2 regions of the Streptomyces griseochromogenes genome follow, and region 2 is predicted to be linked to the other one. Evidence: riboswitches for the same ligand, from Rfam matches in the RefSeq annotation. Region 2 holds a riboswitch; the other holds the start of a gene.
What was found. Region 2 has a riboswitch for glycine ahead of gcvP (aminomethyl-transferring glycine dehydrogenase). Riboswitches for the same ligand answer to the same signal wherever they lie in the genome.
Positions count from the first base shown of each region.

Region 1: it holds a riboswitch for glycine, as region 2 does, so the genes downstream of both, gcvT (glycine cleavage system aminomethyltransferase GcvT) here and gcvP (aminomethyl-transferring glycine dehydrogenase) in region 2, are expected to answer to the same signal.

Region 1 is NZ_CP016279.1:1,804,727-1,816,238, reverse strand. It holds gene AVL59_RS08405 (ABC transporter ATP-binding protein) at 1-609, opposite strand, end outside; gene AVL59_RS08400 (ABC transporter ATP-binding protein) at 606-1,700, opposite strand; gene AVL59_RS08395 (ABC transporter permease) at 1,697-2,704, opposite strand; gene AVL59_RS08390 (ABC transporter substrate-binding protein) at 2,777-4,531, opposite strand; gene AVL59_RS08385 (ABC transporter permease) at 4,585-5,583, opposite strand; gene AVL59_RS08380 (enhanced serine sensitivity protein SseB C-terminal domain-containing protein) at 5,935-6,714, opposite strand; gene AVL59_RS08375 (enhanced serine sensitivity protein SseB) at 6,883-7,677, opposite strand; gene AVL59_RS08370 (AAA family ATPase) at 7,768-8,442, opposite strand; glycine riboswitch at 8,621-8,718, shown strand; glycine riboswitch at 8,719-8,831, shown strand; gene gcvT (glycine cleavage system aminomethyltransferase GcvT) at 8,875-10,002, shown strand; gene gcvH (glycine cleavage system protein GcvH) at 10,118-10,498, shown strand; gene glyA (serine hydroxymethyltransferase) at 10,513-11,512, shown strand, end outside.
Region 2 is NZ_CP016279.1:7,708,252-7,719,763, reverse strand. It holds gene ftsR (transcriptional regulator FtsR) at 1-218, shown strand, start outside; gene AVL59_RS33300 (bifunctional nuclease family protein) at 305-778, shown strand; gene AVL59_RS33295 (MerR family transcriptional regulator) at 1,030-1,713, shown strand; gene AVL59_RS33290 (DNA polymerase IV) at 1,838-3,190, shown strand; gene AVL59_RS33285 (PRC-barrel domain-containing protein) at 3,310-3,678, opposite strand; glycine riboswitch at 3,798-3,892, shown strand; gene gcvP (aminomethyl-transferring glycine dehydrogenase) at 4,067-6,952, shown strand; gene AVL59_RS33275 (TOBE domain-containing protein) at 7,005-7,424, opposite strand; gene AVL59_RS33270 (ABC transporter ATP-binding protein) at 7,453-8,544, opposite strand; gene modB (molybdate ABC transporter permease subunit) at 8,602-9,450, opposite strand; gene modA (molybdate ABC transporter substrate-binding protein) at 9,447-10,265, opposite strand; gene AVL59_RS33255 (molybdopterin-dependent oxidoreductase) at 10,460-10,957, shown strand; gene AVL59_RS33250 (helix-turn-helix domain-containing protein) at 11,195-11,512, shown strand, end outside.

The DNA of each region.
Region 1 (11,512 bases), 5.9 Mb from region 2:
GTCGGCCACGACCAGCTTCGGCTTCAGGGCGAGCGCGCGGGCGATGCCGATGCGCTGGCGCTGACCGCCGGAGAACTCGTGCGGGTAGCGGTTGTAGTGCTCGGGGCTCAGGCCGACCAGCGACAGCAGCCGCTGGACCTCCTTCTTGACGCCGCCCTCGGGCTCCACACCCTGCAGCCGGAACGGCGCCGAGACGATCGAGCCGATGGTGTGGCGGGGGTTCAGGGAGCCGTACGGGTCCTGGAAGATCATCTGGATGTCGCGGCGCAGCGGACGCATCTGCCCGGTGGACAGCGTGGTGATGTCCTGGCCCTCGAACGTGATCCTGCCGCCGGTCGGGTCCTGGAGGCGGGTGATGACCCGGCCCATGGTCGACTTGCCGCAGCCCGACTCGCCGACGACGCCCAGGGTCTCGCCCTTGCGCACCTCGAAGTCGATGCCGTCGACGGCCTTCACCGCACCGACCTGGCGCTGGAGGATGCCCTTCTTGATCGGGAAGTGCTTGGTCAGCCCCTCGACCTTGAGCAGCACCTCGCGGTCCTCGGACGACGATGCCTGCTGCGGGACCTCGGCGTCGGCGACGGTGTCCGTCTTCTTCGTCTCACTCACAGCTTCGGCGCAATCTCTTCGGTCCAGATCCGCTCACGGTCCTCGGCCGGAAGGTGGCATGCGGACCAGTGCCCGCTGCTCACCTGCTCCAGCTCGGGGCGCACCGTGCGGGTGACGTTCCCCTTGGGGATGTCCGCGTACGGGCAGCGCGGGTTGAAGGCACAGCCCGAGGGGACGTTGATGAGGCTCGGCGGCTGGCCCTTGACCGGGATGAGCCGTTCGGAGGTCTCACGGTCGATGCGGGGCATGGAACCGAGCAGGCCCCAGGTGTACGGGTGCTGCGGCTTCTCGAAGACCTCGTCGGCCGGGCCGCGCTCCACGCACCGGCCGCCGTACATCACCAGGACGTCGTCGGCGATCTCGGCGACCACACCCAGGTCGTGGGTGATCATGATGACCGCGGAGCCGAACTCCTTCTGCAGGTCACGGATCAGGTCGAGGATCTGCGCCTGGACGGTCACGTCGAGGGCGGTGGTCGGCTCGTCCGCGATGAGCAGCTCGGGGTTGTTGACCAGCGCCATGGCGATCATGGCGCGCTGGCGCATACCGCCGGAGAACTCGTGCGGGTAGCCGTCGACGCGCTTGGCGGGCTCGGGGATGCCGACCCGGTCGAGCATCTCGATGGCCCGGGTGCGGGCGACCTTCTTGCTCACGTTGTGGTGGACCCGGTACGCCTCGACGATCTGGTCGCCGACCTTGTAGTACGGGTGCATCGCGGACAGCGGGTCCTGGAAGATCATCGCCATCTCGCGGCCGCGGAGCCTGCGCACCTCGTCCGGGGAGGCGGAGACCAGTTCCTTGCCGTCCAGCCAGATCTCGCCGGACATCTGCACGTTCTTGCCACGGGTGCCGAGCCGGTGCAGACCCATGATGGCCTGCGAGGTCACCGACTTGCCGGATCCGGACTCGCCGACGACGGCGAGGGTCTTGCCCTTCTCCAGCGAGAAGCTGAGCCCGTCGACGGACTTGACCAGGCCGTCGTCGGTCGGGAAGTGCACCTTGAGGTCGCGGACTTCGAGGAAGGCTTCGGGCGTCTTGCCGGGGGAAGTGGGCTCCCCCACAGCTGCGCCGGTCTTGGAGAGTTCGGTCACGAGAGCCTCACGCGCGGGTCGGCGGCCGCGTACAGCACGTCCACCAGGAGATTTGCGATCACGACGAAGAGTGCGGCCAGCAGGGTCACACCCAGGATCGGCGGCAGGTCGTTGTCGTCGATGGCCTGCACCGCGTACTGGCCGACGCCGTGCAGCGAGAACACCGTCTCGGTGATGACGGCACCGCCGAGCAGCAGGCCGAGGTCCATGCCGAAGACCGTGATGAGCGGGGAGAGGGCGGCGCGCAGTCCGTGCCGCACCACGACGTTGCGCTCGCGCAGGCCCTTGGCACGGGCCGTGCGGATGAAGTCCTCGTTCATCGTCTCGAGCATGCCCGAGCGGGTGAGCCGCGCGTAGATGGCCGAGTACAGGAGCGCGAGCGAACACCACGCGGGGAAGAGGGTGTTGGCCCACTGCGAGGGGTTCTCGGTGAACGGGACGTAGGTGCGGCCGAAGATCGGCCAGGTGTAGGTGAAGAGCAGGATCGCCAGGTTGCCCGTGAAGAACATGGGCAGCGAGACACCCGCGAGGGCGACGCCCATGAAGGTGCGGTCGAAGAACGAGCGCGGCTTCAGGGCGGAGATGACGCCGATCACCACACCCGAGATCAACCACATCACCGCGGCACCCGCGGCCAGCGAGAGGGTCACCGGAAGGCGGGAGGTGAGCTGCGGCCAGACCGCCTGGTGGGTCTTGAACGAGTAGCCGAAGCACGGTGCGTTGCAGTGCACCGTGGTGGGGCCGAGGTCGTAAGTGGCGCCGGCCACGATCCCCTTGATGAAGTGCCAGTACTGGACGTAGACGGGCTGGTCCAGACCGAGGTTGTGCTTGACCGCGGCGATGTCCGCCTTCGACGGGCTCTTGCCGATGTACTGCTGCGCCAACTGGTCCGCTGTCTGGCCGGCGAGTCGCGGCAGCAGGAAGAAGATGGCGAAGGTGACCGCGGTGACGACCAGCAGCAGGATCACTGCCGCGAACGTCCGGCGGAGGATGTACGAGATCACGGGGACCGGCGCTGGTGCCCGCGGGCCGCGAAGCCCGCGGGCACCAATGCCTTCACCTGCCTTCCGGGGCTGCTACTTCTTCGTGGTGCCGAGGTTGAGGTAGTCGTACTGACCGCTGAAGGCGGCAGTGGAGACCACGTTGGTGGCGTACGGCGAGCGGTACAGCAGGACCTTGAAGTAGGTCAGCGGGACCAGAACGGCGTCGTCCATCGTCTGCTTGTCGATCTGCGCGTACAGCTCGTTGCGCTTGGCGACGTCCTCGGTGCCAATGGCCTGGCCGAGCAGGTCGTTGACCTTCTTGTTGTCGTACTGCGACAGGTTGGTGTTGCCGGACTGGCTGATCGCCTTGCCGTTCAGGATCTGCTGCAGGAAGCCGTAGCCGGAGGGCCAGTCGGCGCCCCACTGCATCATGATCAGGCCGATGTTCTGCTTCTCGGTGAACTTCGGCACACCCGCGTAGTCGGTGAAGTACTTGCCCTGCGGGTACTGCTTCAGGGTGGCGTTGATGCCCACCTTCTTCAGCGAGTTGATGATCGCGGTGGCCGCGTCGATCTCCTGCGGGCGGTCGGAGCGCGCCGAGATGTTCGTCGAGATCGACGACTTGCCGCAGGCCTTCAGCTGCTCCTTGGCCTTGGCGACGTCACCCTTGTTGCCCGCGGACGGGTAGGCGTCCGCCTTCTGGTAGCCGGTGATGTCCGGCGGCAGAACGGTGGAGGCGATCTCACCGCGGATCGGGCCGCCCTCGGCGGTCTGCACGGAGACCTTGTCGACGGCGTACTGCACGGCCTTGCGGCACTCGACCTTGTCGAACGGGGCGACCTTGGTGTTGATCGCCATGTAGACCAGGCGGCCACCGTAGGTGTTGTCGGTGGCGGCCTTGCCGTCGGCCGAGTTGATCAGCTGGGCCTGGGTGGAGGCCTGGACACCGCCGCCGACGAGGTCGACGGTGGCGTCGCCGGACTGCAGGTCCTTGTCGATCGTCTCCGGGTTGACCTTCAGGTTGACGACGATCTTGTCCGGCAGCTGCTTGCGCAGCGGGTCGGTCTTCGGGTCCCAGTTCTTGTTGCGGACGAGGACGGCCTGCTTGCCCTCCTCGTAGCTCTGGAACTGGTAGGAACCGGAGGAGACGATGTGCTTGACGTAGTCGACGCCGTCGTCCTTGGCCTGCGGCACCGGAGCCGTCTGCGGAGCCGCGACCAGGTAGTCGAACTCCTGGAAGGCGCGGTTCAGGTGGAAGACGATCGTGGTGGCGTCCGGCGTCTCGATCGAGGACAGGCCCTTGGCGCTCTTGTCCTTGTACGGACCCTTGTACTTGTCGCCGTCCTTCATGAACTGCTGGAAGTAGTTCGGGCCGAGCGAGAGCACGTCACGCGCGAAGTTGGACCGCTCGACGGCGTACTTGACGTCCTTCGAGGTGATCGGGGAGCCGTCCTGGTACTTCAGGCCCGAACGCAGCTTGTACGTCCAGGTCTTGCCGCCGTCGCTCGGGACGCCCTTGCTCGCGGCGAGGTCCGGGACGAGGGTGTTGCCCTTCTCGCCGGGGCCGGGCTGGAACGTCATCAGCGGGCGCGCGTAGAGCCGGCTGAAGTTGTACATGTACGCGTAGTACGTGTTGCCCGGGTCGAACGAGTCCGGAACGTCCGACATCTCGTAGGTGACCGTGCCGCCCTTTTTGTCGGACGCGTTGACGACACCCGTGGTCGCCTTGTTGGCACCGGCCGCCTTCGGAGTGCCACCGTCATTGTTGTCATCGGCCTTGCTGCAGCCTGCAACCAGCAGACTGGCGGAGCCGATGGCCGCGACCGCGGCCAGCGCTGACCTTCGCATGATGGTCTGCTTCCCCTCCATTGATCGGAAACTTGAAGGACTCTCGGGGCTGCCTAGCGGCTGCGGGGGTCGAGAGCGTCTCGGAGACCGTCGCCGAGCAGATTGAACGCCAGGACGGTGATGAAGATGGCGAGGCCCGGCACGATCATGTACTGGGGATCGACCTGGTAGTAGGTGACGGCTTCCCGGAGCATGCCGCCCCAGGAGGCCTGCGGGGGCTGGATGCCCACACCCAGGAAGCTCAGGGATGCCTCGAACAGGATGTTGGTCGGGATGAGCAGCGTCGAGTAGACGATGATCGGGCCGACCAGGTTCGGCATCAGCTCGCGGAAGAGGATGTACGGGCCCTTGGCACCCATGCCACGGGCGGCGTCCACGAACTCGCGCTCACGCAGGGCGAGGGTCTGGCCTCGCACGATCCGGCCCAGGTAGGGCCAGTTGAAGAAGCCGATGACGAAGATCAGCACACTCAGGTGGAGCGGCAGTCCGTTGAGGCCGAAGGCGCCGCCCTGCAGGGTGGCGGAGATGGCGATCGCGAACAGCAGAAGGGGGAAGGCGAGGAAGACGTCCATCAGCCGGCTGATGATCGAGTCGACCCGGCCGCCGTAGTAGCCGGCGACGACACCCATGATCGCGCCGATGACGTTGGACAGGATCGTGGCGCCGAAGGCGACCACCAGCGAGACCCAGGAGCCTTCCAGGACGCGGGTGGCGATGTCGCGGCCGAACTTCGGGTCCACACCCAGCGGGTGGTCCATGCTCATGCCGCCCCAACCGCCCTTGGGCAGCGAGGTGTCGGGCACGATCAGGTCCTGGTGGAACGCGTTGGGGTCCAGGCCGAACATGGCCTGGATGGGGCGCGAGAGGATCGCGAGGAGGATCAGCAGGATCACGATGACGCCGCCGGCGACGGCGACTCTGTCCCGCTTGAACCGGGACCAGGCGATCTGACCCAGGGAACGACCCTCGATCTGCCCCTTCTGGACACCCTCCAGCACAGCCTCCGGCTGCGCCTCGGCTGCCGCTCCGGTGGTCTCGATCGGTGCGGTCACGGTGAGCGACCCCTCTCGCCGGTGGTGACCGGCCTGCGCCTGCCGCGGATTGCGGCTTTGTCGACTTGCCATCGATCACGAGATCTCCACCTCGTGTCTTGAGTCGGGAGTCTTCAGCGTCGTTGTGATCACCCGCCAGAGCTGACAGCGAAAGTATGCGCAACCGTGATGCAGTGCGGGGGATTCCGTTATCCGAACAACGGGTAACGGCTCTCGGACGCGGTCCAGTTGGGACAGAACGTCGATTTTGCGCGGTTGCGGACGTACCGCCGCCGTCTACGCGCGCAGAACGGCGTTGCCCCCGCACATTCTGCGCTCAGGGCCGAGAAGCGGGCTTCGCGGCCCCGTCGATCAGTAGCCGCCGTGGACGGGCGGGTACCCGTAGCCGGCGGCCGGCGCCTGGGGCGATGCCTGGAGCTGGGGCTGGGGCGCGGGCGCGTGGGACTCGCGGTCGTAGAAGGGGCGGGCGCTGGCCCGCATCCACATCACGACCGGGTCGTAGTCGTCCGTCATCGCGACCGTCGAGACCGGCAGACCCTCCGGGACCGCGCCGATGGACTGCTGCATCATCGCGCGCACCGAGTCGACCGCGGCCGGCGAGGTGTCGTACACGTCCAGGCCGATGGCGAGGTACGGCGCCCCGAGCGCGGGCTGCACCCAGGCGCGGCGCAGGGCGCGCAGGGCCGGGGTGCGATGGGCGTGCTGCGCGAGCAGGGCGTAGAACTGCGGGATCTCGATGGCGGGTTCCGCGAGACTCAGCGGACCGGCGGGCTGGCGGTCCAGACCGGTGGCGATGCGGCGCAGGTCCAGCCAGGGGATGCCGACGCCGCCGCCGGGGGCGTGCGGGTTGAGCCAGAGGCCGTAGTGGTCGGGATAGAGGGTGCGGGCCACGTCCAGGCCGTCGACCACTTCATAGGAGCGGTTCCAGCCACTGGCCGAGAGCTCCTGCGCCGAGGTCACACAGGGGGCGTAGCTGAAGCCGTCGACCTCCATGTTTCCGTACTGGGCGTCCGGGGAGCCGGCCTGGCCGTGCCACAGGAGCATCCAGATCTGGCCGGAGGAAGGGGTGGCGAGGGCGCGCAGCAGTGCCTCGTAGGCGTCGTAGCGCCCGGGGGTGACCTGGCGCAGCATGTGCTCGACGCTGCCGCTTGGGCTCGCGCTCACCTGTCTTGCCCTTCTTCGGAGTGCCCCTCGTTCGGGAACAGCTTAAGCGCCCAGTGGGTCGGGGCCTTGTGGTCGTTCGCGGGTGCGGGCGCGTGGGGGCTTGCCGCGCAGTTCCCCGCGCCCCTTGAAAGCCGTTCAGTGGCCGTACTGATAGAAGGGGCGCACGTTTGTCTTCAGCCAGTGGCCCACCGGGTCCTCGGCCACGTCCAGGAGGACCAGGTTGACCGGCCACCGGACCGGGACCTTGCCGAGAGCTTTACCCAGGGCCTCCAGGGGGAGGGCCCGCAGATCACCCTCCCACTGGGACAGTTCCACGCCGACGAACATCACCGGGTCGGCCGTTTCGATGGCGGCCAGGCAGCGGCGGGCGGTGAGGACCACGCCCGTCGCGGCGAACTCGGCGGAGGCGGCGGAGAGGAAGTCGACCGGGTCGTCCTGCCAGTCGGGCTCGAAGAGGCGGACCCGGCCGCCGCTGCTGGGGCCGTCCAGCGGGGTGCGGCCCGTGCGGCACAGCTCGGCCACCGCCTCGGGCGGGAGCGGTATGCCGACCACGCCGTCGGGGTTGACGGCGATGCCGACCTGCGGGGGCAGGCCGCGGGCGAACTCCACCGCCGGGGCGATGGTGTACGACATGTGGGAGCCGGTCACCTGGCGGAGCTGCTCCTCGGAGCTGAAGACCGGGACGTGGACCTGGCCTTCGATGTCCATGGTGGGCAGGTCCAGCGGGCCGCTGTCGGGTCCGCCGCCGTTGGGCAGCGGGATCCACAGGAAGCTCCGGCTCAGGACTTCGATGATCCGGCCGCCCGCGGAGGGTATGCCGAGGGAGGCCGAGAGCACCTCCTCCAGCTCGTTGCCGGGCCAACCGCTGTGCGGGTGGGGGTGTGTCTGTGCCGGAATGTCCGCGGAGAAGTCCGCCGCCGAGAAGTCCATCTGCCTGCCGCCTGCCGGGAACCACTGCTGTGATTCAAAAGGCTAGCGGGTGCCTGTGACACCGGTCGGCCCGACGACACCGCTCCGCCCTCACCCCGACCGGCCGGCGAAGCCGATGCGGTGCACAACGTCCGCCGCGGCGCGGTCCAGCAGCACCGCCGAGCCGCAGCCGGCCGGCAGCTCGCCCCGCTCCACCGCGCGCAGCAGGCGGGCCGCCGTGCGGCGGTGGCGGCGGAAGGCGTAGTGGGACACGCCCCGGCCGCGCTCGTACTGGCCCTCCCTGGCCGCCCGGGGCGGCACGTCGAGCAGGAGCAGGTGCAGGGTGGTGCCGCGGCGCCGGGCCTCGCGGGCCAGCCAGGCGCGCACCCAGGCCTGGGTGCCGCAGTCGTGCACGACGACTCCCTCGCCGGTGCGCAGGGCGCGGCGCAGTCCGGCGTAGTGGGCGAGGCGGACCAGCGGGCGGTAGAGGGCGTACGGCAGGAGGCGGGGCAGGCGGGCCGCCCAGCGGTCACGGGCGTCCTGGGAGTCGATGCGGTGACCGCGGACCGCGCGGTTCATCAGGGTGGACTTGCCGCTGCCGGGCAGGCCGGTGATCACCACCAGGTCACGGGGGCCGAAGAGCAGGGCGTGCGGGCCGCGCCCGGCACGGTCGCGCAGGTCGCGGACGACCGGGGCCGGCCGCTCGGCACAGCGCTCCCGGGCCGGGGCGGAGCGCTGCCCCGGCACCGCGATGCCGGTGGTGGCGTAGGCCGTGGTCCTGTTCACCGTGATCGTCCTCCCCTGTGGGCTTGCAAAGGTCCTGCCCTTCGGATGTAAAGAGAAGGTAATGTGCGGTGTCCGGTGGTTCGGTGCGCGTACTGCCACAGGTCGGTTACAGATGCGGCCCCTGACGGGCGGGGGTGTGGCGTGCAATGATGTGCCCGCCAACTGCATACCGGCCGTTTGAATCCGCGCGGGAGAGTCCCCAGCAGCCTTCGCTGGGGCGCCGAAGGAGCAAGTCCCTCCCTTGAATCTCTCAGGCCCCGTTACCGCGCGGGCGAGGCACATCTGAAAAGCGGGCCGCTGTGTCAGTGGCTCCACCCAAGGTGCAAGCCGTGATCGTCCCTGTGGCGGTCTCGGCGAACCTCTCAGGTTCCGATGACAGATGGGGAGGAACGTTCCTCGCCCGTCATACCTGCCCTGGGAGACGACCGACCGATGAGCAGTACCGAACCCACCGAGCTGCGCCACACCGCGCTGGACGCGCTGCATCGCTCGCTCGGTGCGACGATGACCGACTTCGCGGGCTGGGACATGCCCCTGCGCTACGGCTCCGAGCGCGACGAGCACCTGGCCGTGCGGACCAAGGCCGGTCTCTTCGACCTCTCCCACATGGGTGAGATCACCGTGACCGGGCCGCAGGCCGCCGCCCTCCTGAACCACGCCCTGGTCGGCAACATCGCCTCCGTCGGCGTCGGCCGCGCCCGCTACACCATGATCTGCCAGGCCGACGGCGGCATCCTGGACGACCTGATCGTCTACCGGCTGGCCGAGACCGAGTACATGGTCGTCGCCAACGCCTCCAACGCGCAGGTGGTGCTGGACGCGCTGACCAAGCGTGCCGAGGGTTTCGACGCCGAGGTCCGTGACGACCGTGACGCGTACGCGCTGATCGCGGTCCAGGGCCCCGAGTCCCCCGGGATCCTGAAGTCCCTCACCGACGCCGACCTGGACGGCCTGAAGTACTACGCGGGCCTGCCCGGCACGGTCGCCGGCGTCCCCGCGCTGATCGCGCGCACCGGCTACACCGGCGAGGACGGCTTCGAGCTGTTCGTGAAGCCGGAGCACGCCGTTCAGCTGTGGCAGGCGCTGACCGAGGCCGGCGAGGGCGTCGGCCTGGTGCCGTGCGGCCTGTCCTGCCGGGACACCCTGCGCCTGGAGGCGGGCATGCCGCTGTACGGGCACGAGCTGACCACGGCACTCACCCCCTTCGACGCCGGGCTCGGCCGGGTGGTGAAGTTCGAGAAGGAGGGCGACTTCGTGGGCCGCGAGGCGCTCGCCGAGGCCGCCTCCCGGGCCGAGCAGAACCCGCCGCGGGTGCTCGTCGGCCTGATCGCCGAGGGCCGCCGGGTGCCGCGCGCCGGCTACCCGGTCGTCGCGGGCGGCGCGGTGATCGGCGAGGTCACCTCCGGCGCCCCCTCCCCCACCCTGGGCAAGCCGATCGCCATCGCGTACGTCGACGCGGCGCACGCGGCGCCGGGCACCGAGGGCGTCGGCGTGGACATCCGGGGCAGCCACGAGCCGTACCAGGTCGTGGCACTGCCCTTCTACAAGCGCCAGAAGTAGACACTGGGCGCGGTCCGTGCCCGGCACGTGACCCTGCGCACATTCAACTGCTCACCAGCAGTTCCAGTAGTCCCCCATTCATCAGCACTCCCGCGCGTACAGGAGAATTCAGGCCATGAGCAACCCCCAGCAGCTGCGCTACAGCAAGGAGCACGAGTGGCTGTCGGCCGCCGACGAGAACGGCGTCGCGACGGTCGGCATCACCGAGTTCGCGGCCAACGCGCTCGGCGATGTGGTCTACGCCCAGCTCCCCGAGGTCGGCGACACGGTGACCGCGGGCGAGACCTGCGGCGAGCTGGAGTCGACCAAGTCGGTCTCCGACCTGTACTCCCCGGTCACCGGTGAGATCGTCGCGGCCAACCAGGACGTCGTCGACGACCCGTCGCTGGTGAACTCCGCCCCCTTCGAGGGCGGCTGGCTGTTCAAGGTCCGCGTCACCGAGGAGCCGGCCGACCTGCTCTCCGCCGACGAGTACACCGCCCAGAACGCCGGCTGAGGAGTCGTAGCCGTATGACTGTCCTGAACACGTCCCTGCACGAGCTCGACCCGGAGATCGCCGCCGCGGTCGACGCCGAGCTGCACCGCCAGCAGTCGACGCTGGAGATGATCGCCTCCGAGAACTTCGCGCCGCTCGCGGTGATGGAGGCCCAGGGCTCGGTCCTGACCAACAAGTACGCCGAGGGCTACCCGGGCCGCCGCTACTACGGCGGCTGCGAGCACGTCGACGTCGCCGAGCAGATCGCCATCGACCGGATCAAGGAACTGTTCGGCGCCGAGTACGCCAATGTGCAGCCCCACTCCGGCGCCTCCGCCAACCAGGCGGCCCTGTTCGCGCTGGCGCAGCCCGGGGACACCATCCTCGGCCTGGACCTGGCGCACGGCGGCCACCTGACCCACGGGATGCGGCTGAACTTCTCCGGCAAGCAGTTCAACGTGGTCGCGTACCACGTGGACGTGGAGACCGGGCTGGTCGACATGGCCGAGGTCGAGCGCCTGGCCAAGGAGCACCGCCCCAAGGTGATCATCGCGGGCTGGTCGGCGTACCCGCGCCAGCTGGACTTCGCCGCCTTCCGCCGGATCGCCGACGAGGTCGAGGCGTACCTGTGGGTCGACATGGCGCACTTCGCGGGCCTGGTCGCCGCCGGTCTGCACCCGAACCCGGTCGAGCACGCGGACGTGGTCACCTCCACGACCCACAAGACCCTGGGCGGCCCGCGCGGCGGCATCATCCTCGCGAAGAAGGACTTCGCGAAGAAGCTGAACTCGTCCGTCTTCCCGGGCTTCCAGGGCGGTCCCCTGGAGCACGTGATCGCGGCCAAGGCGGTCTCCTTCAAGGTCGCGGCGAGCGAGGAATTCAAGGAGCGCCAGCGCCGTACGGTCGAGGGCGCCCGCATCCTCGCCGAGCGGCTGACCGCCGCCGACGCCCGTGAGGCCGGCGTGAACGTGCTGTCCGGCGGTACGGACGTGCACCTGATCCTGGTGGACCTGCGCGAGTCCGAGCTGGACGGGC
Region 2 (11,512 bases):
TGGGACGGTTCGGGATCGAGCCGCGCCACCTGCGGGTGATGAAGGCCGCGGCAGACCGTGAGGCGGGTCTCGTGGACCAGGTGGTGGCTCCTTTGAAGCGTCACCGCAACCCGCAGACCAGGGCCCACGCCGAGGCCCGTACGAAGGAGCTGGCGGCGCTCACGACAAAGCTGCATGCTGCACTGGTACAGACCGCTCTCGGGGTGCGGCTGCCCTGACCGGCGGGGTGTCCCTTACGGCCGGATCGGGCACCTGTTCCCGGCCCGACTACCCAAACGTCCCGGGCACGGCCTAGGGTTGCTGTGTGAACGAGCTCGATGTCGTAGGTGTCCGGGTCGAAATGCCCTCCAACCAACCGATCGTGCTCCTGCGCGAAGTGGGAGGCGACCGTTACCTCCCCATCTGGATCGGGCCGGGGGAGGCGACGGCGATCGCCTTCGCCCAGCAGGGCATGGCCCCCGCGCGGCCGCTGACCCACGACCTGTTCAAGGACGTGCTGGAGGCCGTCGGCCAGGAGCTGACCGAAGTGCGCATCACGGATCTGCGTGAGGGCGTCTTCTACGCGGAGCTGGTCTTCGCCAGCGGGGTCGAGGTGAGTGCCCGTCCCTCCGACGCCATAGCGCTCGCCCTGCGCACCGGAACGCCGATCTACGGCAGTGACACGGTGCTGGACGACGCCGGCATCGCGATTCCGGACGAGCAGGAGGACGAGGTGGAGAAGTTCCGCGAGTTCCTCGACCAGATCTCGCCCGAGGACTTCGGCACCAGCAGTCAGTGAGGCGGGCCCGGCCGGGTGACCCGAAGGGTCTGTGGCCGGCCCGTCGGCGCCCGGTGTCATGGCAATTGCCAGCGGCTATTGAGAGCGTCCTACGGCTTCCCGCGAAAGCATTCGGCTAGCCTTTCCCCGCGGTGGGGCACGGGAAACCACTCCTAGGGTGATTATCACTCGGCGTGCCGAGTGTGGCGATCGTTGACGCACCCCTGGTGACTGCCTACCGTCGAGAAGGCAGGTCAAGGACGGAGGTCGGCGTGAGAACGAGCGGCGACGGTACGGTTGGGGGTGCCCCCGGACACGGTCTCGGGGCGAGCGGTCCGTACCCTCCCCCAAGCTCTCAGCTGCGTTCCGGCAGGGGGTACTCCCATCCCGGCAACGCGGTGGATCACGCCCAGCAGCGACCGACGGCGGTGCCGAACGGCGGAGGGGCGGCGTCCATGACGTCCGAGGAGATCGGCTACCGCGGGCCCACGGCCTGCGCGGCCGCCGGCATCACCTACCGGCAACTCGACTACTGGGCCCGCACCGGCCTCGTCGAGCCGAGCGTGCGGCCCGCCTACGGGTCGGGCACCCAGCGTCTCTACAGCTTCCGGGACATCGTCGTCCTGAAGATCGTGAAGCGGTTCCTGGACACAGGGGTCTCGCTGCAGAACATCCGCTCGGCGGTCCAGCACCTCAGAGAACGCGGTTTCCGCGATCTGGAGCGCATGACCCTCATGAGCGACGGTGCCACGGTCTACGAGTGCACCTCGCCGGACGAGGTCCACGCCCTTCTCCAGGGCGGTCAGGGCATCTTCGGGATCGCCGTCGGGGTGGTCTGGCGGGATGTGGAAAGCGCGCTCTCCCAGCTGCACGGCGAGCGCATCGACACCGGGGAGACCCTGGTCGGGCACAACCCCGCGGACGAACTGGCACGCCGCCGCAACCGGGCGGTCTGAGCGCGGGTCCGGTACATGGCATCCGGGTGCTCGGAGGCCCTCCGAGCACCGGAGCCGCGTTCCGGGCCGTACCGGGCCCTTTCGCGCCGGTCCATTGTCAGTGGCGTGGTGCAGCATCGGAGATGTGAGAAACGCGCCCACGATCCTGCATCTCGACATGGATGCCTTCTACGCCTCGGTGGAGCAGGCATCCAAGCCGAGCCTGCGCGGGAAGGCCGTGATCGTGGGCGGACTCGGACCGCGCGGAGTGGTGGCCACCGCGTCGTACGAGGCACGCGTCTTCGGGGTCCACTCGGCGATGCCGATGGCACAGGCGCGCAGGCTGGCGCCGAACGCCGCGTACCTCGTGCCGCGCTTCGCTCTGTACCGGTCGGTCAGCGAGCAGGTGATGGCGCTGCTGCGGGAGCTGTCACCGCTGGTGGAGCCGCTGAGCCTGGACGAGGCGTTCGTGGACCTGGAGGCCGGGGGAGCGGCCTGGGACGAGGAGTCGGCGCGGCTGACGGGAATCAAGCTGCGCGCGGACATCCGGGCGGTCACGGGACTCACGGGCTCGGTGGGGCTGGCCGCCTCCAAGATGCTCGCGAAGATCGCCTCGGAGGAGGCCAAGCCCGACGGACTCGTGCTCATCGAGCCGGGGACCGAGCGGGGACTGCTGGGGCCCATGCCGGTGCGGACCCTGCCCGGCATCGGCCCGGCCACCGGGGACCATCTGCGGCGCGCCGGGATCACCACGGTCGACGAGCTGGCCGAGGCGGGCGAGGACGAGCTCGTACGGCTGCTGGGCAAGGCGCACGGGCACGGGCTGTACGCGATGGCGCTGGCGCGTGACGACCGGCCCGTGGTGGCCGAGCGGGAGGCCAAGTCGGTGTCGGTCGAGGACACCTACGACGTGGACATCCACGACCGGATCCGGGTAGGTCTGGAGGTCCAGCGGCTCGCGGACCGGTGCGTGCGGCGGCTGCGCGAGGCCGGGCTGTCCGGGCGGACCATCGTGCTGAAGGTGCGAAGATACGACTTCTCGACGCTGACCCGGTCGGAGACGCTCAGAGGCCCCACGGACGACCCCGCGGTGATCCGGGAGGCGGCCGCGCGGCTGCTGGAGTCCGTGGACACCACGGGCGGGGTGCGGCTGCTCGGCGTGGGAGTCTCCGGGCTCGCCGACTACACCCAGGAAGACCTGTTCGCGCAGGCCGCGGGCGAGCAGGGCGCCTTGGCGGAGGCGCCGGAGGAGACCGCGCCCGAGGCCGTGGAGCGCCCGGAGCCCGCGGAGCGGCAGTGGCGTGCCGGGTACGACGTACGGCATGCCGAGTACGGGCACGGCTGGGTGCAGGGCAGCGGCCTCGGGCGAGTCACCGTGCGCTTCGAGACGCCGCAGTCCCCTCCGGGACGCGTACGGACGTTTCTTGTCGATGATCCCGCGCTGGAGCCGGCGGAGCCGCTGCCGCTGGTGCTGGACGGGGTGGACACCGAGGTGTAGGCACGGCATGCCGAGTACGGGCACCCGCTGCCCGTCGGCTGTGCGGGGCGCGGGTCCGGAGTGGTTTCTCGCGCGGTCCCCGCACCCCCAGGGGGTCGACCGGGCAGGGTGTGAGTTCCTCAGCTCTCCTCCGTTCCCGCCAGCTTGCCGAAGTCGTGGTCCGGGGGAGGGGGCGGGGCCACGTCCAGGCCGTAGTGGTGGTAGAGCTGGAGTTCCTGCTCGGGAGAGAGATGGCGGCCCACGCCGAAGTCGGGGGCGTCCTTGATGAGCGCGCGGTCGAAGGGGACCCGTAGGGCACCCTCGATCAGTTCGCTCGGCTCCAGGGGGACGAAGGCGTCCCGGGAGAACAGGCCGGTCCGTATGGCCGCCCACTCCGGCACACCGGTCGCGTCGTCGAGATACACCTCGTCGACCGTGCCGATCTTGGTGCCATTGCGGTCGAACGCCTTGCGGCCGATCAGGTTGCGCGGATCGATGTCGGTCTGCACGGCCCCTCTCCCTCCACTTGGTCGCAACTCATCCGTAAGCACTACAAAAGAGCACAATCAAGGAGGCGGCCACTCGAGGGCTCGGGCGTTGACCTCGCTGGTAGGCTGACAGCGGCTGCTGACCCCGTGCGGGAGAGTCCTCCGACCACTTCGGAGGCGCCGAAGGAGCAAATCCTCCCCGGAATCTCTCAGGCTCACGTACCGCACGGACGAGGTCACTCTGGAAAGCAGGGCGGATGTCGACGGCTTCCGCTCTCACCGACGGTGAAAGCCGGGGCCTTCGGGTGCCCGGTGAAGCTCTCAGGTTGAGATGACAGAGGGGGAGGCCGTCGGGGTACCCGCGCCGTGGTGCCCCTCGAAGGTCGTGTCAGACCAGGAGGCCTCCGCAATGACCGCCCATCGCATTCCGCTCTCCGAGCTCGAAGCGGGCATTCCCTTCGAGCAGCGCCACATCGGGCCCGATCAGGAGGCGCGGGCCAAGATGCTCGCGCACGTCGGCTACGGCTCCCTCGACGAGCTGACCGCCGCCGCGGTCCCGGATGTGATCAAGAACGCCGACGCCCTGGACCTGCCGGGCGCCCGCACCGAGGCCGAGGTGATCGCCGAGCTGCGCTCGCTCGCGGACCGCAACCAGGTCCTCGGCTCGATGATCGGCCTCGGCTACTACGGCACCTTCACCCCGCCGGTCGTCCTGCGCAACGTCATGGAGAACCCGGCCTGGTACACGGCCTACACGCCCTACCAGCCGGAGATCTCGCAGGGCCGCCTGGAGGCCCTGCTGAACTTCCAGACCATGGTCGCCGAGCTGACCGGCCTGCCCACCTCCGGCGCCTCCCTGCTGGACGAGGGCACCGCGGCCGCCGAGGCGATGGCGCTGTCCCGGCGCATGGGCAAGAACAAGAAGGGCCTGTTCCTGGTCGACGCGGACGTGCTGCCGCAGACCATCGCCGTCATCGAGACGCGTGCGGAGCCGACCGGCGTCGAGGTCGTCGTCGCCGACCTCAGCGAGGGCATCCCGGCCGACATCGCCGCGCGCGAGATCAACGGCGTGCTGATCCAGTACCCGGGCGCCTCCGGTGCCGTACGCGACATCAAGCCGGTCGTCGAGCAGGCGCACGAGCTGGGCGCCCTCGTCACCGTCGCCGCCGACCTGCTCGCGCTCACCCTGCTGACCTCGCCGGGCGAGCTGGGCGCGGACATCGCCATCGGCACCACCCAGCGCTTCGGCGTCCCGATGGGCTTCGGCGGGCCGCACGCGGGCTACATGGCGGTGCACGAGAAGTTCGCGCGCAGCCTGCCCGGCCGTCTCGTCGGCGTGTCCGTCGACGCCGACGGGCACAAGGCCTACCGCCTCGCGCTGCAGACCCGTGAGCAGCACATCCGCCGCGAGAAGGCCACCAGCAACATCTGCACCGCTCAGGTGCTGCTCGCCGTGATGGCCGGCATGTACGCCGTCTACCACGGCCCCGAGGGCCTGCGCACCATCGCCCGCCGCACCCACCGCTACGCCACGATCCTCGCCGAGGGTCTGCAGGCCGGCGGTGTCGAGATCGTCCACGGCGCCTACTTCGACACCCTCACCGCCCGCGTGCCCGGCAGGGCCGCCGAGGTCGTCGCCGCAGCCCGGGCGGGCGGAGTCAACCTGCGTGGGGTCGACGCCGACCACGTCTCCCTCGCCTGCGACGAGACCACGAACCGGGCCCAGCTGGACGCCGTCTTCTCCGCCTTCGGAGTCGCCGGCGACATCGAGGCGCTGGACGCGGCCGCCGGGGAGGCGCTGCCCGCGGCGCTGCTGCGCACCGACGACTACCTGACCCACCCGGTCTTCCACGACCACCGCTCCGAGACCGCGATGCTGCGCTACCTGCGCAAGCTGGCCGACCGCGACTACGCGCTCGACCGGGGCATGATCCCGCTGGGCTCCTGCACCATGAAGCTCAACGCGACCACGGAGATGGAGCCGGTCACCTGGCCCGAGTTCGGCCAGCTCCACCCGTTCGCGCCCGCCGAGCAGGCCGAGGGCTACCTCACGCTCATCCACGAGCTGGAGGAACGTCTCGCCGAGGTCACCGGCTACGACAAGGTCTCGCTCCAGCCGAACGCCGGTTCGCAGGGCGAGCTGGCCGGTCTGCTGGCCGTGCGCGGCTACCACCGGGGCAACGGCGACGAGCAGCGGACCGTGTGCCTGATCCCGTCCTCCGCGCACGGAACCAACGCCGCCAGCGCCGTGATGGCCGGCATGAAGGTCGTCGTCGTGAAGACCGCCGAGGACGGCGAGATCGACGTCGAGGACCTGCGGGCCAAGATCGAGCAGTACCGCGACGAGCTGGCGGTGCTGATGATCACCTACCCGTCGACGCACGGCGTCTTCGAGGAGCACGTCGCCGACATCTGTGCCCAGGTCCACGAGGCGGGCGGCCAGGTGTACGTCGACGGCGCCAACCTCAACGCCCTGGTGGGCCTCGCCAAGCCCGGCCACTTCGGCGGTGACGTCTCGCACCTGAACCTGCACAAGACCTTCTGCATCCCGCACGGCGGCGGCGGTCCCGGCGTCGGCCCGGTCGCGGTCCGCGCGCACCTGGCGCCGTACCTGCCCAACCACCCGCTGCAGCCGGCGGCCGGTCCGGAGACGGGCGTTGGCCCGATCTCGGCGGCGCCGTGGGGCAGCGCGGGCATCCTGCCCATCTCGTGGGCGTACGTCCGCCTGATGGGCGGCGAGGGCCTCAAGCGCGCCACGCAGGTGGCCGTGCTCTCCGCGAACTACGTCGCCAAGCGCCTGGAGCCGCACTACCCGGTGCTCTACACCGGTCCCGGCAACCTGGTCGCGCACGAGTGCATCATCGACCTGCGCCCGCTGACCAAGGCGACCGGCGTGAGCGTGGACGATGTCGCCAAGCGGCTCATCGACTACGGCTTCCACGCTCCGACCATGTCCTTCCCGGTGGCCGGCACGCTGATGATCGAGCCGACCGAGTCCGAGGACCTGGCCGAGCTGGACCGTTTCTGCGACGCGATGATCGCCATCCGTGCGGAGATCGAGAAGGTCGGCACCGGCGAGTGGCCCGCCGAGGACAACCCGCTGCGGGGCGCCCCGCACACGGCGGCCGCGCTCGGAGGCGAGTGGGCGCACGCCTACAGCCGTGAGGAGGCCGTCTTCCCGGCCGGGGCCTCGGCCGCCGACAAGTACTGGCCGCCGGTACGCCGTATCGACCAGGCCTTCGGCGACCGTAATCTGGTCTGCTCCTGCCCGCCGCTGGACGCGTACGAGGACTGAGTGCCCTCCTGGTGAGAGCCCCGCCCGTGGTTCGGGCGGGGCTCCGCCTTTTTCACGCCGTCGCCAGCGACACCTCGGTCGACTTGATCAGGGCGATCACGTCTCCGCCCACGAAGAGGCCGAGGTCTTCGGCCGCGTCCCTGGTGATCACCGCCGTGAGTTCGCCGCCGGGCACGGAGATCTTCACGGAGGCCATGGCTCCGCCCTGGACGAGCTGGACGATCGCGCCGGGCAGCTGGTTGCGGATGGACAGACCCTCGACGCCCCTTGAGGCGAGCGCGATCTCCGTCGACTTCACCAGCGCGCGCACGCGGGAATCCGGGGCGAGGCCGAGCTGCTCGACGGCCTCCAGGGTGATGGCCGCCATGAGGTCCTGCCCGCCGTCCAGGCGGATCCTGACCGTGGCCATGACCTCGCCCGGGTGGACCTCGGTGACGGTGCCCGGGAGCTGGTTGCGGATGCTCAGTGTCATGGGCACCCACGGTAGAGCGCGTATCCGTTCAGGCAGGGTATGCATGCGTTTGGGTCGCCTTCACCGTCGCCCAGACAGCTGCGCCCGGGTGCAGGTCCAGCTCGGCCGCGGCGACCGTGGTGAGGTCGGCGGCCAGGGGCAGCTCGCCGGCGAGGTCGGCGCGGATCTGGTCCCCGTGGGTCTCCAGACCCGCGACCTCGCAGCGCCACAGGTTGCGTGCGCTGGCGCCGGTGGGCCGGTCCCGGAAGAGGGTGACGGAGGCCGGCGGGAACGCCACGAAGACCGGGCCGGACAGGTCCTCCGTGGTCGTGATCGAGGGCCCTGCCTCGAGCCGTACCGTGTGCCCCTCGGCCACGCCCCGGTACAGATTGAGGCCGACCAGCTGGGCTATGTAGTCCGTGCGCGGATGGCGGGCGATGTCGGACGGAACGCCCTCCTGGACGACCCGGCCCTGTTCGACGACCACCAGCCGGTCGGCGAGCACCATGGCGTCGAGCGGGTCGTGCGTGACCAGTACGGCGACGGCTTCGAACTCGGCCAGGTGGCGGCGGAGCTGGGCGCGCACCTCCAGCCGGGTGCGGGCGTCAAGGGCCGCGAGGGGTTCGTCCAGGAGCAGCAGCCGGGGCCGGGTGGCGAGCGCCCGGGCGAGCGCGACGCGCTGGGCCTGGCCGCCCGAGAGGCGCCGTGGCTTGGCGCCGGCGTGGTCGGCCAGGCCCATCCGGTCCAGCCAGGCGGCGGCCTGCGCGCGGGCCTCGGCCTTGGAGGAGCCCTGGCAGCGCGGCCCGAAGGCCACGTTGTCCAGGGCGGACAGGTGCGGGAAGAGCAGGTAGTCCTGGAAGACCACACCGACCGGGCGGGACTCGGGCGGGGTGTCTTCCAGGGAGGCGCCGTCCAGCCGCAGATGTCCGTCGGTGAGGGGGACCAGGCCGGCGAGGGCGCGCAGGGCGGTGGTCTTGCCGGCGCCGTTGGGGCCGAGCAGCGCGATGACGTCTCCCGGCGCGGCGGCCAGGGCCACGTCCAGCCGGAAGGAGCCGCGTTCGACGACGAGCCGGGCGTCCAGGCCCTGCTCGCGCACGTCCGCGGGGGCGAGGTGGGCCTTGGGGGCGTCGATGTCGGTCATGGAGAGGGTGTCCTTCGTGGGCACGCGCACAGGGTCGTCTTCCATCCTGGCGTCACCTCAGCTTCCCGTCAGCCACTGGTCCCGCAGCCCCGCCAGCACGGCGATGGACACGGCCAGCAGGACCAGGCTGAGGGAGACGGCGGCCTCGGGGTCGTTCTGCAGGGCGAGGTAGACCGCGAGGGGCATGGTCTGGGTACGGCCGGGGAAGTTGCCCGCGAAGGTGATCGTCGCGCCGAACTCGCCGAGCGCGCGGGCCCAGGCCAGCACGGAGCCCGCGGCGATGCCCGGCGCGATCAGCGGCAGGGTGACCCGGCGGAACGCGGTGAAGCGGGAGGCGCCGAGCGTGGTGGCAGCCTCCTCGAAGCGCGGGTCGGCGGCACGCAGGGTGCCCTCGACACTGATGACCAGGAACGGCATCGCGACGAACGCCTCCGCGATGATGACTCCGGTGGTGGTGAAGGGGAGGGTGATTCCGAACCAGGAGTCGAGCCACTTGCCGATGATCCCGTTGCGGCCCAGGGCGAGCAGCAGGGCCACACCGCCGACCACCGGCGGGAGCACCAGGGGCAGGGTCACCAGGGCGCGGACCAGCCCCCGGCCGGGGAAGTCCGTGCGGGCCAGCAGCCAGGCCAGCGGCACGCCGAGCACGAGGCTCACGGCGGTCGCCGCCGTTGCGCTGACCAGGGACAGCTGCAGCGCCTGCCACACCTCGGTACTGGTCAGCTGCGCCGGCAGACTGCGCCAGGGGGCGCGGACGAGCAGGGCGAGCAGCGGCAGCAGCAGGAACGCCAGGGCGAGCACTCCGGGCAGCAGCAGCGGCAGCGGTGCCCCCACCCGGACGCGGCGGCGCCGCGGCCCACCCGTGCGGGGGCCGGCCGCGGCGCCGGGCTCGTGGAGCGAGGTCACGGCTTGAGGAACCCGGCCTCGGTCAGAACCTTCTGGCCCTCGGCGGACTGGACCAGGGCGATGAACGCCTTGGCGGCCTCGGCGTTCCGGGCGCTCTTCAACAGGGCGATCGGGTAGGCGTTGACGGCCTTGGCCGACTCGGGGAATTCCACGCCCTCCACCTTGTCACCCGCCGCCTTCACATCGGTCTTGTAGACCACCGCGGCGTCGGCCTCCTTCAGCTCCACCTTCGTCAGGGCACCCTTGACGTCCTGCTCGTAGGAGACCGGGGTGAGCTTGAGCTTGCTGGCGTCCAGGGCCTTCTGGGCGGCCGCACCGCAGGGCACGGTCTTGTCGCACAGGACGACCTTCAGACCGGACTTGGTGAGGTCCTTCAGGGAGGCCACCTTGTCGGGGTTGCCCGGCAGGGTGGCGATCTCCAGCTGGTTGCGGACGAAGGTGGCCGGAGTGCCGACCGCGTCGCTCTTGTCCGTGACGATCTTCATCGTCTTGGGGCTGGCGGCGGCGAAGACGTCCGCCGGGGCGCCGCCGGTGATGTTCGCGGCGAGGGTGTCGCTGCCCCCGAAGTTGAAGCTCACCTTGGTGCCCGGGTGCTGCTTCTCGAACTCCTGGCCGAGGGTCGTGAAGCTCTCCTTGAGGGAGGCGGCCGCGAACACGGTGACCGTGCCGGACAGCTTCGGGGAGGCCGAGCCGGACTTGTCCGCCTTGGTCGTCGACGAGTCGTCGGAGGAGGAGCAGGCGCTGAGTGCCATCAGGGCGGCGGCTCCCGCACCGGCCAGCTGCAGCATCCGGGTCCGGCGCACGGAACGGGTCATCACGGATCGACTCCTCGGGTTCTGTGGAACAACTGTCGCGCCCTGGCACGGCCGGGCATCGGCCGTGCGGCGATGATACTGCCGCATCTGCCAGGTGTAAGTCTCCTGTCACATCGCATGAGCTGCGAACTTGTGACTTGTAGCTCGCATGTGCGTTTGTACGGTGCTCTGGCAGGGGTACGGTCCTGCGGGAGGTGGTCGCGGTGACGCTCGCGGAACTGGCCCTGACCGGGGATCTCGTACGACCGGCCCGGCTGACCGTGCCGGATCTGCTCGGCTGGCCGCAGCACCGGGCGGACGTCAGCTTCGAGTGCGCCACCAGCGGCGTCCAGCACCACAGGTTCGCCGGTCCGCGCCTGTACGACGTGCTCGCCGCCGCGGGACCCGGCTTCGACCCGGTCCGGCGCAAGGACCGGCTGCGCTTCCTGATCGCCGTCACCGGCACCGACGGCCATCACGCCCTGTTGTCCTGGGCCGAGATCGACCCCGACTTCGCGCACGCTCCCGTGCTGCTCGCCGTCACGATCGACGGCACCCCCCTGGATGCGGCGGGCCCCCAGCTGGTGCTTCCGCAGGACCGCTGCGGGGCCCGGCACATCAGCGGGATCACGGCGATCCGGGTGGACGGAGGCTACGGCTTCGGCGCTCCGGCACCGGCCGCACCCGGTCGGGCGTCGGCGGCGGCCACCTGAACCGCACCTCGCTCCGGCGCGGCCGGTGACGGCGCAAGACGGCCGTCTCCCCTCCGCCTCACCGGCCCTCGCGTATGTGGAAACTCCGACTCCCCGGCTCCGGTTCTGGATGATCAACCAAGAGGCATTCCACTCCTCTGAGCTTGCATTTACGATGCTTCATCTCGCGCTCACCTTGTGAATGCGAGATGCCAGGTGTTCTGTCCAGCACCTGGCGGCCGTACGAGGAGCCAGCACATGCACGTCGAACACCTCCTGGGAGACGCCTCTTTGGGCCTGCGCCTGCTGTGGGCGGAGGACGTCCTCCTCAGGCGCGAGATCAGCGGTGTGACCGTGACGGACCTGGAGGACCCGGCCCGGTTCGTACGGTCCGGCGAGGTCGTGCTCAGCGGGCTGGTGTGGTGGTCGCCGGACGGCGGCCCGGGCAAAGCGGAACGGTTCGTCGCCGCGCTCAAGGGAGCGGGGGCCGCGGCGCTGCTCGCGGGGGAGGAGACGCACGGGAGCGTGCCGGACGACCTGGTCGAGGCCTGTGTCCGGCACGGGGTGCCGGTGGCG